2 regions of the Paenibacillus sp. FSL H8-0034 genome follow, and region 1 is predicted to be linked to the other one. Evidence: riboswitches for the same ligand, from Rfam matches in the RefSeq annotation. Region 1 holds a riboswitch; the other holds the start of a gene.
What was found. Region 1 has a riboswitch for cyclic di-GMP ahead of NST47_RS27675 (Spo0E family sporulation regulatory protein-aspartic acid phosphatase). Riboswitches for the same ligand answer to the same signal wherever they lie in the genome.

Region 1 (4,218 bases):
GCAAACCTTGATCAAGCTGCAAAAGGTACAGGATATCCAACAAAATGAACTGCCGGAAGGCGTGAATATGGCAGAATGGGCCTTGGCCTGGTGCTTGAAGCATCCGGCGGTGACCAGTGTAATCCCAGGCTGCAAAAGTCCGGAGCAGGTGGAATCCAATGCAAGAGCAGCGGATTTTGATTTTGTTAAATAAGAGGGATACTGTCTTCATGAGCTTGAATAAAGAAGCCTCCAAACCACATTTTTCTAATGTGTGCTTGGAGGCTTCAATTATTCGATAGGGGTTTCTATAGCAAGGGGCTCGACGGGTTGTGCGCGTTTTTTTCTTCTTAATAATAAGAAAATGACAGCGGCAATCAGGATTACAACAACCGCTACCAGGATCGATACATTCACCATGTTCGGGGTTTTAAGGTCCAGCTTGACTTCATTATTGGCTCCTGCCAGCAGATCCCATTGATAGGTCTTGCCATCGTCCAGTACTCTGGATGCATTTTGCTGCTCCGCTTTATCCGGTAGTGTCAGCGTGAATTTTAAATCGATCTGACTGATCATCATTTTTTGCAAGCCCATCGTATCATTGGCATCGGCTTTCATGCTGCTTAAATCAAAATTACCTATCACATGATTGGTATTAAAGATGAAGCCTTTATCAACTGTCATGTCAATCTTGTTTTCGGCGTTGATATTGCCTTGATTGACACCGACATTTTTAATTTCCTTAACATCCTTAACATGTTTTTTGGCTTGTACACCTTGGTAATCTCCATCTTTATACTGCGAGACCTGATAGCCATCCGTTTCAAAATTCTTTTTTAATTCACCTAACATATCCGTCTTATTTGCACTATTCATACTCATTAATCCGATTAGCTGAGAGCTTAAGGCTAATTTGTAATCCAACTCTGCAGACTGATCCCGGTTCACCGTTACATGAAAATCCCCTTTAACACAACCGCTTAACAAAATGATAACAGAACTCAATATTACGAATAACAGCCATTTTTTGTTCATATGTACCCCACATATCTATTATTTCACAACATTAACCATTATATAGCGCCGATTACTATTTAGGAAGCCAAATAGTAAAAATTTGAGGATGACCCTGATATTTTATGTCCAGACGCCGAAATGGTAGTCAGTAACCACCTCCCGAGTTGATTGGGAGGTGGTTAGGTCACTACTTTAAAATGTTCTTAAAATAATAACAAGCAGAATATAGAGAACCAGAATAACAGCTGTAGTAGTTCCAAGACCATAACCTGCACAACTTGCACAGCTTCCGCCAACTCCGAGTGCACCCATGTTGATCCCTCCTCGCGCCTTGTATAGTGCATGTTATGAATGTCAGCGGATACGTGATTGGACAGATGCAAAAATGGGTAATAGCCATTGAAAAGAGCAAGTCCTCCCAATATTAAACTTCTTTAAATAAAGGAAATAGTATGATAATAAATGACAAAAAATTCAATAAAAACGCAAATAATGTCGAAGATTTAGTGCTTTAATTCTATAAAAAATAGCGATATTTGTAGTATAATAGAATCGCATACGCAATATCGAAAAAGGCAAAGCCATTGAAAAATGGGGACGCAAAACTATTAGGGGCTAAAGTCAATTCGACTATGCCAGCCAGTTACCGAAATACTCTCTTTTTCAAAACCAAAGGAGGAATGTGTATGGAGCTTACTAAAAGTCGACAGCTTCAAAAAGTAAGATTGGTTTTGCTTGTTGCAGAGATTGAGGCCTTAAAAAATTGCATGGTCAATGTGTATGATCAAACGGAAAGTTTACATGACCCTCTCTTGGTCCAACTTAGTGTAATGCTTGATCGAAAATTGAATAAATTTATTAAATATCAAAATTAAATACTTATAAATGCTAGAGCTGTAGACATGCAGCTCTTTTTTTGATGCCATTTAATGAGCGTGTGCTAAGGGTCTATGTGCCTTTATGGAGTTAGTTTTCTGATGATGGTTTGTAAAACAGGTATGATTTTATGGATAGCTTCTTTTTGTAATGCATAACCGGATTCATAACGATTTGAGTTCAGTACACCTGTGTTCGCATCAAAGCTATGGATCATTTCTTGAGTTCCGTTAGTTATATCTTGATAGGCCGACATTAGTTGTACGTGCTCGACTAAAAATAGATCAGGCACATTTAATGCTAAAATCTCATGTTGACAATGCACCAATGAAATTAACTCTTCCTTTAAATTCAGAATGCGTTTATCGGGATCCCATTTCTTATCAGGATGTTCATACAGCTCTTTGACGAACTTGCTTGCAGGCTGTATCGAAGCGTTAATCTTTATAATGATTTGAGCATAGTCGATGGGGTTTAGATCAGAAGTGTCATCCATTTTTCTTCCTCCTTTGCATAGTAATATTTTAACATCTAGTTATATGGAATAAAAAGGTAATTGAGCACATCCTGCTAAAGTTTGATAGGGATTCGTCATATCAATTATGCCCTAAGCCGGATTAATTTCTTGCGCCTGTATGTCATGAGAGGTATTATTACGTGAAAGAGTGTTCGGGGAGTGGACAAGGAATATGAACAACTTGCGGATAAAATGGGGAGAGCGGGTTTTCTCTAGCAGTCGGAGGTTTCAGTACTTGGCTTTCATCAAGTATGTACTGTGGTGGTTAGTGGTGGCGGGTGTAGTGGGCGTTATGACGGGCTCAGCCTCGGCGCTATTTCTGTTAAGTCTGGATACGGCTACAAGTTTGCGATATGAGCATCCGTGGCTGTTATATTTACTGCCCCTTGGCGGTGCGTTAGTCAGCTGGATGTATCATGCCTATGGCAGCAGCAGTATAAAAGGCAATAATCTGATTTTAGAGCAAATTCATGATGGACGTGAAACGATACCATTGCGTATGGCTCCTTTTGTGCTGATCGGCACGGTGTTGACGCATTTGTTCGGCGGTTCGGCAGGCCGTGAAGGGACGGCGGTTCAAATGGGTGGCAGCTTGTCCGAGTATCTGGGAAAGCTGCTGCGTATTCATCCGGAGGACCGTAAAATTTTGCTAATGTGCGGTATCAGCGCAGGCTTCGGATCGGTGTTCGGTACCCCGCTTGCCGGGGCTGTCTTTGGTATGGAGGTGTTAATCATCGGTCTGATCAGCTATGAAGCTTTACTTCCATGCCTGATTGCAAGTTTGGTTGGACATGCGGTGACGTTAGGATGGGGAGTGACGCACGCTCATTACTCGATGGGGCAAGTGCCGCCGCTCAGTGCGGTCGTACTGCTGAAGGTTGCGGCCGCGGCGATCCTATTTGGCTTGACAAGCCGGCTGTTCAGTGAGCTAACCCATAAGCTGAAAGCTACATTTACACGACTATTCAAAAATACTGCATTAAAATCCTTTGTCGGCGGTTGTATGATCATCGTGCTGACATTGGCTATCGGGTCAAGGGATTATCTCGGACTGGGATTACCGCTGCTCAATGACTCCTTTCATGAAACAACGGCATCTTTCGCTTTTTTATGGAAGCTGATTTTCACGTCGATTACGCTCGGAGCTGGTTTCCAGGGTGGAGAGGTGACGCCGTTGTTTGTGATAGGTGCAACTTTGGGGAATACGCTGGGTACTCTATTGCAGCTGCATGGTCCATTTTTGGCGGGAATTGGCTTAATTGCCGTGTTTAGCGGAGCAACGAATACTCCGATCGCTTGCTTTCTGCTGGGTATTGAGCTGTTTGGCTCCGAGGCGGCAATCTACATGTTTGTTGCTGTTGTGATCAGTTATTTATGCTCTGGACATACGGGCATTTACACGGCTCAGAGGTTGAAAGTTGCGAAGGGACGCAGGCTTCAAGATATAGATGAACATACAACGCTTGGCACTTTAAAGTCCAAGCAATAAAGAGTGACGTTGTTCTATGCTAATTTCCAAAAAGCCCCGCTCGGAATTGGATATCCGGTGCGGGGCTTTCTCTGTTAACCAATAGGTATGAGTTTTTTTTCCTTGTCCTCTTCTTTAGTTTCATTTTCGATAGAATTTACATTCGAAGTATCTGCAGTTTTCGAAGCTGCTTGTTCAACTGCCGGTTTCGCTATTTTTTCTGTTGAATCTTGGCTGCTTTCTTTGACGGCTGCTGTCTGTGGAAGCTGCTCCTGCTCCGGGTCGGTGGCTTCAAGCTCACTCAATTTATGAAGATTAGCGACAACCTCCTCTTCACTTAAGACCTCATCAGCTCGACCTG
Region 2 (4,218 bases), 5.1 Mb from region 1:
GGATAGGTTGGATGTACTTGACATGCTGTTCTCACGAATGGTATATCTGGAATCGCTGGGTATGCCTCGCATGGAGGCAGCTGCCGTGGAGGATGTGGAGGATAACTATCATGAGACGAATCCTGCTGCCATGCAGCCCTTGGTCGATTCGTTGACAAACCGTGAAGCCGAGATTTTACGTGTATTGTCTTCCGGCTTATCGAACAAGGAAATTGCAGTTCATTTTGGCTTAACAGAAGGAACAGTTAAAAACCACGTGTTTAACATCTACAGCAAGCTGGGCATCAAACGAAGAGCTCAGGCGATCGCAAAGGCGAGAGAGCTGCGTATTCTGGACTAGATGGTGCAAGTAACAGCGGTTCTCGGTAAGTTAGGCGGAGTGGCCAAATGGATCAGCCTGTGCAGGTGCTAAATTGGCAAGCTTCTATAGGAATACAGTGTGAGCAGCGTAATCCGGAGCCTACAGGTATCCGGTTGTTTGCGTTGTCTGCTAAAAAGCTATGCCCCTCTGGCAATGCTGCTTGCACAGGAAGGGTTTCGGACATGGATAGTGAAAATCCCTCTGAATCTCGCTGTGCTTGGAGCGAATAAGGCGGACGGGATTATGGATGCGGCACCAGATCAAACCTTTGTCATAGGAGGCCATTCGCTTGGCGGTGTAATGGCAGATATGGATCACAGAAAATCGATGGGATTAATGGGATAAAGGTTTGTCGACAACGAATCCGCAAATGAATAAAAAAACGATTGCGCCGCTCTTGAATAGGAAGGGGCAATCGTTTTGACATTCAGGAAAGCTCTAATTTGTGCTTGAAGGCAGGCTCCGTATCTTCATCAGCTTGACGATGCGCTATCGGTTCACCGTTTTTATAATAAACATAGGGACTCAACAAAATAAAAAAGATATGAACCTGCTCATAGCCGGACTCCCGCAGGATCTGATTAAACTTGGCTGCTACGGCGTCATGTACCTCTTGCTTTCTGGGGAATAGCAGAATTTCCAGACTGAGCGGCACCTGCGAGATAGCTTCAGTTAGCAAGGTTTCGATCTTGACCATACTCTTGTCAATTTGAACAAGCTGGGCAAATTCCTCTATTAGACGAGGTGCGACGGAGTGTAAATATTCTTTGGAAAATCCTTTGAAGCGCAAATAAGGCATGCTGTCGGTCTCCCTTATTTTTACGAAAATGCAGGTAAGGTCTACCTGTGACTTTGATTAGTCCAAATCGTACTATGGTTTCAGTCGGTTGTCAATGTGGTCACTACTCATCTTGTGGAGGATTTATGAACATCAAGAGGCGAGGAATGTCTTGTACCTCTGGTAGCAATTTGTGCTATGATTATATGAACAAAAGGTTCTTAAGACCTAATTAATTTATGGAAAAAGTAATATTGGAGGGTGCGCATCTGTATGTTTACATTGAGGCCCAAAAAAATAGTTTGTTACGGAGAGTTATTGACGGGATATAGGCTGGAGGAACAGGAGCAATCAGATGGGGCGGCCTTCTGCAGCCAGACTGCAAGTGGAGGAACACCTGCTTATGTGGCGGCGGCAATAGCAAAGCTTGGCGGCGATTCCCGTTATATAGGAAAGATCGGGAGCGACGAGTCCGGTACGTATTTGCGCAGCGAGCTGGAGGCTGCCGGGGTTGAGGCTGCGCTCGTCGGTACAGATACGGCGAGTCTGGCATGGACGGAGTGGAGCGAGGACCCTGACGATAATAAGTCTGGAACCAAGCTCGATGCTGACGGAGAGACAAGGGTGAACGGTAACAAACTGAAGAGGGCGGAGTTCGATGAGACCTGGCTGGATGACGTTGCCGTGTATCATTATGGTTCTGCGCCTCTGAGTGAAGGGCGCTCACAGACCTCAGCCTTGGCAGCAGCACGTCGAATCAAGGCGGCAGGCGGTCTGACCTGCTGCTGTCCCAATTCGAGTGCTATTTTATGGCCGGATGAAGAAACGATGCGGCAGGACCTGCGGAACCATATCGGGACGGCCGATATCGTGAAGATCAATGAGAAGGACGCAGCCGCCCTTACGGGTCTGGAACCTGCGGAAGCCGTCCAGCAGCTGCTGGATATGGGGGCAAAGGTAATTGTCGTGACGCTTGGCGAATACGGCTGCTGTGTGGTTACACGCCAGGCCATGACTTCGGTTCCCGGTATTCGTGTCAAATCGGTAGATCCCTCAGGCGCTGGTGACAGCTTTGTCGGTGCGATGCTGCTCAAGCTTGCGGAGTGTGGAGCGACTGCAGAGCAAATCGAAACCATATTTAATGACGAGGAGCAGGTACGCTCTATTTTTTCTTTTGCCAATAAAGCAGGTGCTATGACAACTACGCGTCGTGGTGTGTTTGCTGCTCTGCCAACGATGGCGGAGCTTGAAGGTATGGAGGATTCGTGAACAATTCCACTAATGGTTTCCAGGGATTCGACAGGAGCTCTTAGGAACTTCCATTTTATCGCATGAAATCGACAAAAAAATCCCGATATAAGTAGAAATCAATTGTAAAAGTGATGTAAGAATGTTACTATTTAGTCATATAATTATCGATTTCATGGTACTTACGAATTAGTCTTGGCCATTTGTTACAGGCATTTAGTTCTAATGGAATAAATCTATATTTTTACATTTTTTGCAATAATCACTCACATACGATAAAGGCAAACTTGCTGAAAGGCAAGGACGCAAAGCAATGGACCTAAAGATATTTCTATGGTCGCCATGCCACCGAAAATGGGAGAATACGGATGAGCTTAGTGAGATGAGACATCTTTCCCGTTACTTGGGGAAGGTGTCTTTTTTTGTGAATCCGGATAATGGAAAGGAAGACGAGAATGACGATTCCTATCAAAGAAACTGAGATCATGAAACTGTCCCAACCGTCGTCAGCGATTCCCAAAGTGGATACATCCTCCTCCAAGCCGATAAGGGCTTCTGAAGGCGGTAATGATGAGCATAATTGGATTTGGGTCCACAACGATCACATTCATGTTCAAGTGGATACGGCGAAGGGTGCACTTCCTGTTATCGAAGCCAGCTATCCGATAAGCCTGATCATTGACGGTGAGTTGGTAGAAGGTCCTTATGCCGTTAAGGGCAAAGAACGAATGGAATGGAAGGCTGAACATGAACCCTTGTTCCAGATTCTTGTATCCGAGGATCAGATGAAAGTATTCCTGATTGTACGCCATACACAGCTTGTTCAACCCAGATTGAAAAACACAGAGCCGGCCACTAAAGTGACGCTTGAGCTGGATCGGGAAGCAGGAAAGCTGATCCGCAAATTGGAGCTGGCTGAGGTGACTCAGGAGCTTTCCCAGTTATCGATTTCATACAATCTGGATATCGGGAGTATATATCAGGAGCTGCAGGAGCCGACCTTTAAGCCTGTTCTCGTTGCACAAGGCAGCTATCCCGTTCCGGGTGAGGATGCGCGTATGGAGCTGTTTTTCACTGAAGCGGTAGAAAGGGGCTTCATGGAGGTCGGCGGTGGAATGGATTATCGGAACTCGCTGAAGATTCCTTCAGTTCGCAAAGGTCAGGTTATTGCCAAAAAAATCAAGGCTGTCGAAGGTATTACAGGCTACAATGTGCACCGTCAATTGGTGATTCCCCCCAAGCCGCAGGATGTAAACGTTATAGCCAGGGAACATGTGGAACAACAAGGTGATACTTTTATCGCGATGAGGGAGGGTAGGCCGCGGGTAACGGGTACCCATACCTTGTACTTGGATATTTCAACCGCTTACATTGTTTCGGGTGACGTGAACCTAAGCACGGGGAATATTGTTTTCTCAGGTGACGTAATGGTGTATGGCGATGTTACGGAAAATATGACGATTGAAGCGCTCGGTACAATTTATGTGGTTGGCTGTGTGTACGGAGCCGTATTGACCGCTACGGGAAGTATTATTGTAAAAGGCAATGTTGTGAAAAGCAAGCTGTGTGCAGGCTACTGCGGTGAAAAGGTCGTTCGTATTCAGGAGGACTCGCAGGCATTGTCTGTGCAGCTGGTGCAGCTGATGGAAGCCGCCAAGCTGCTAACCGATCAGGTCAGGCAGAAAGGTCAAAATGCTGCTTTTGGACAAGTTGTCAAATTGCTGGTAGATAATAAATTCAAGGAAATTCCGAAGCTGATCCATAAGCTGCTTGTCCTTGTCCATAGCGTACCGGCGCAGGATCATGAAGCCTGGCAGTATTTGATGGATAA

Region 2: linked by a shared signal. The riboswitch ahead of NST47_RS04940 (FapA family protein) and the one ahead of NST47_RS27675 (Spo0E family sporulation regulatory protein-aspartic acid phosphatase) in region 1 are both predicted to bind cyclic di-GMP.

Annotation. Positions count from the first base shown of each region.
Region 1 is NZ_JBBOBS010000001.1:6,128,020-6,132,237, reverse strand. It holds gene NST47_RS27690 (aldo/keto reductase) at 1-193, shown strand, start outside; gene NST47_RS27685 (DUF3153 domain-containing protein) at 271-1,014, opposite strand; gene NST47_RS27680 (sporulation protein YjcZ) at 1,189-1,308, opposite strand; cyclic di-GMP riboswitch class I at 1,561-1,647, shown strand; gene NST47_RS27675 (Spo0E family sporulation regulatory protein-aspartic acid phosphatase) at 1,683-1,871, shown strand; gene NST47_RS27670 (hypothetical protein) at 1,955-2,368, opposite strand; gene NST47_RS27665 (voltage-gated chloride channel family protein) at 2,562-3,878, shown strand; gene NST47_RS27660 (methyl-accepting chemotaxis protein) at 3,953-4,218, opposite strand, start outside.
Region 2 is NZ_JBBOBS010000001.1:1,060,852-1,065,069, forward strand. It holds gene NST47_RS04920 (AAA family ATPase) at 1-340, shown strand, start outside; partial or broken gene NST47_RS04925 (alpha/beta hydrolase) at 497-667, shown strand; gene NST47_RS04930 (DUF1904 family protein) at 789-1,160, opposite strand; gene NST47_RS04935 (PfkB family carbohydrate kinase) at 1,413-2,408, shown strand; cyclic di-GMP riboswitch class I at 2,658-2,740, shown strand; gene NST47_RS04940 (FapA family protein) at 2,843-4,218, shown strand, end outside.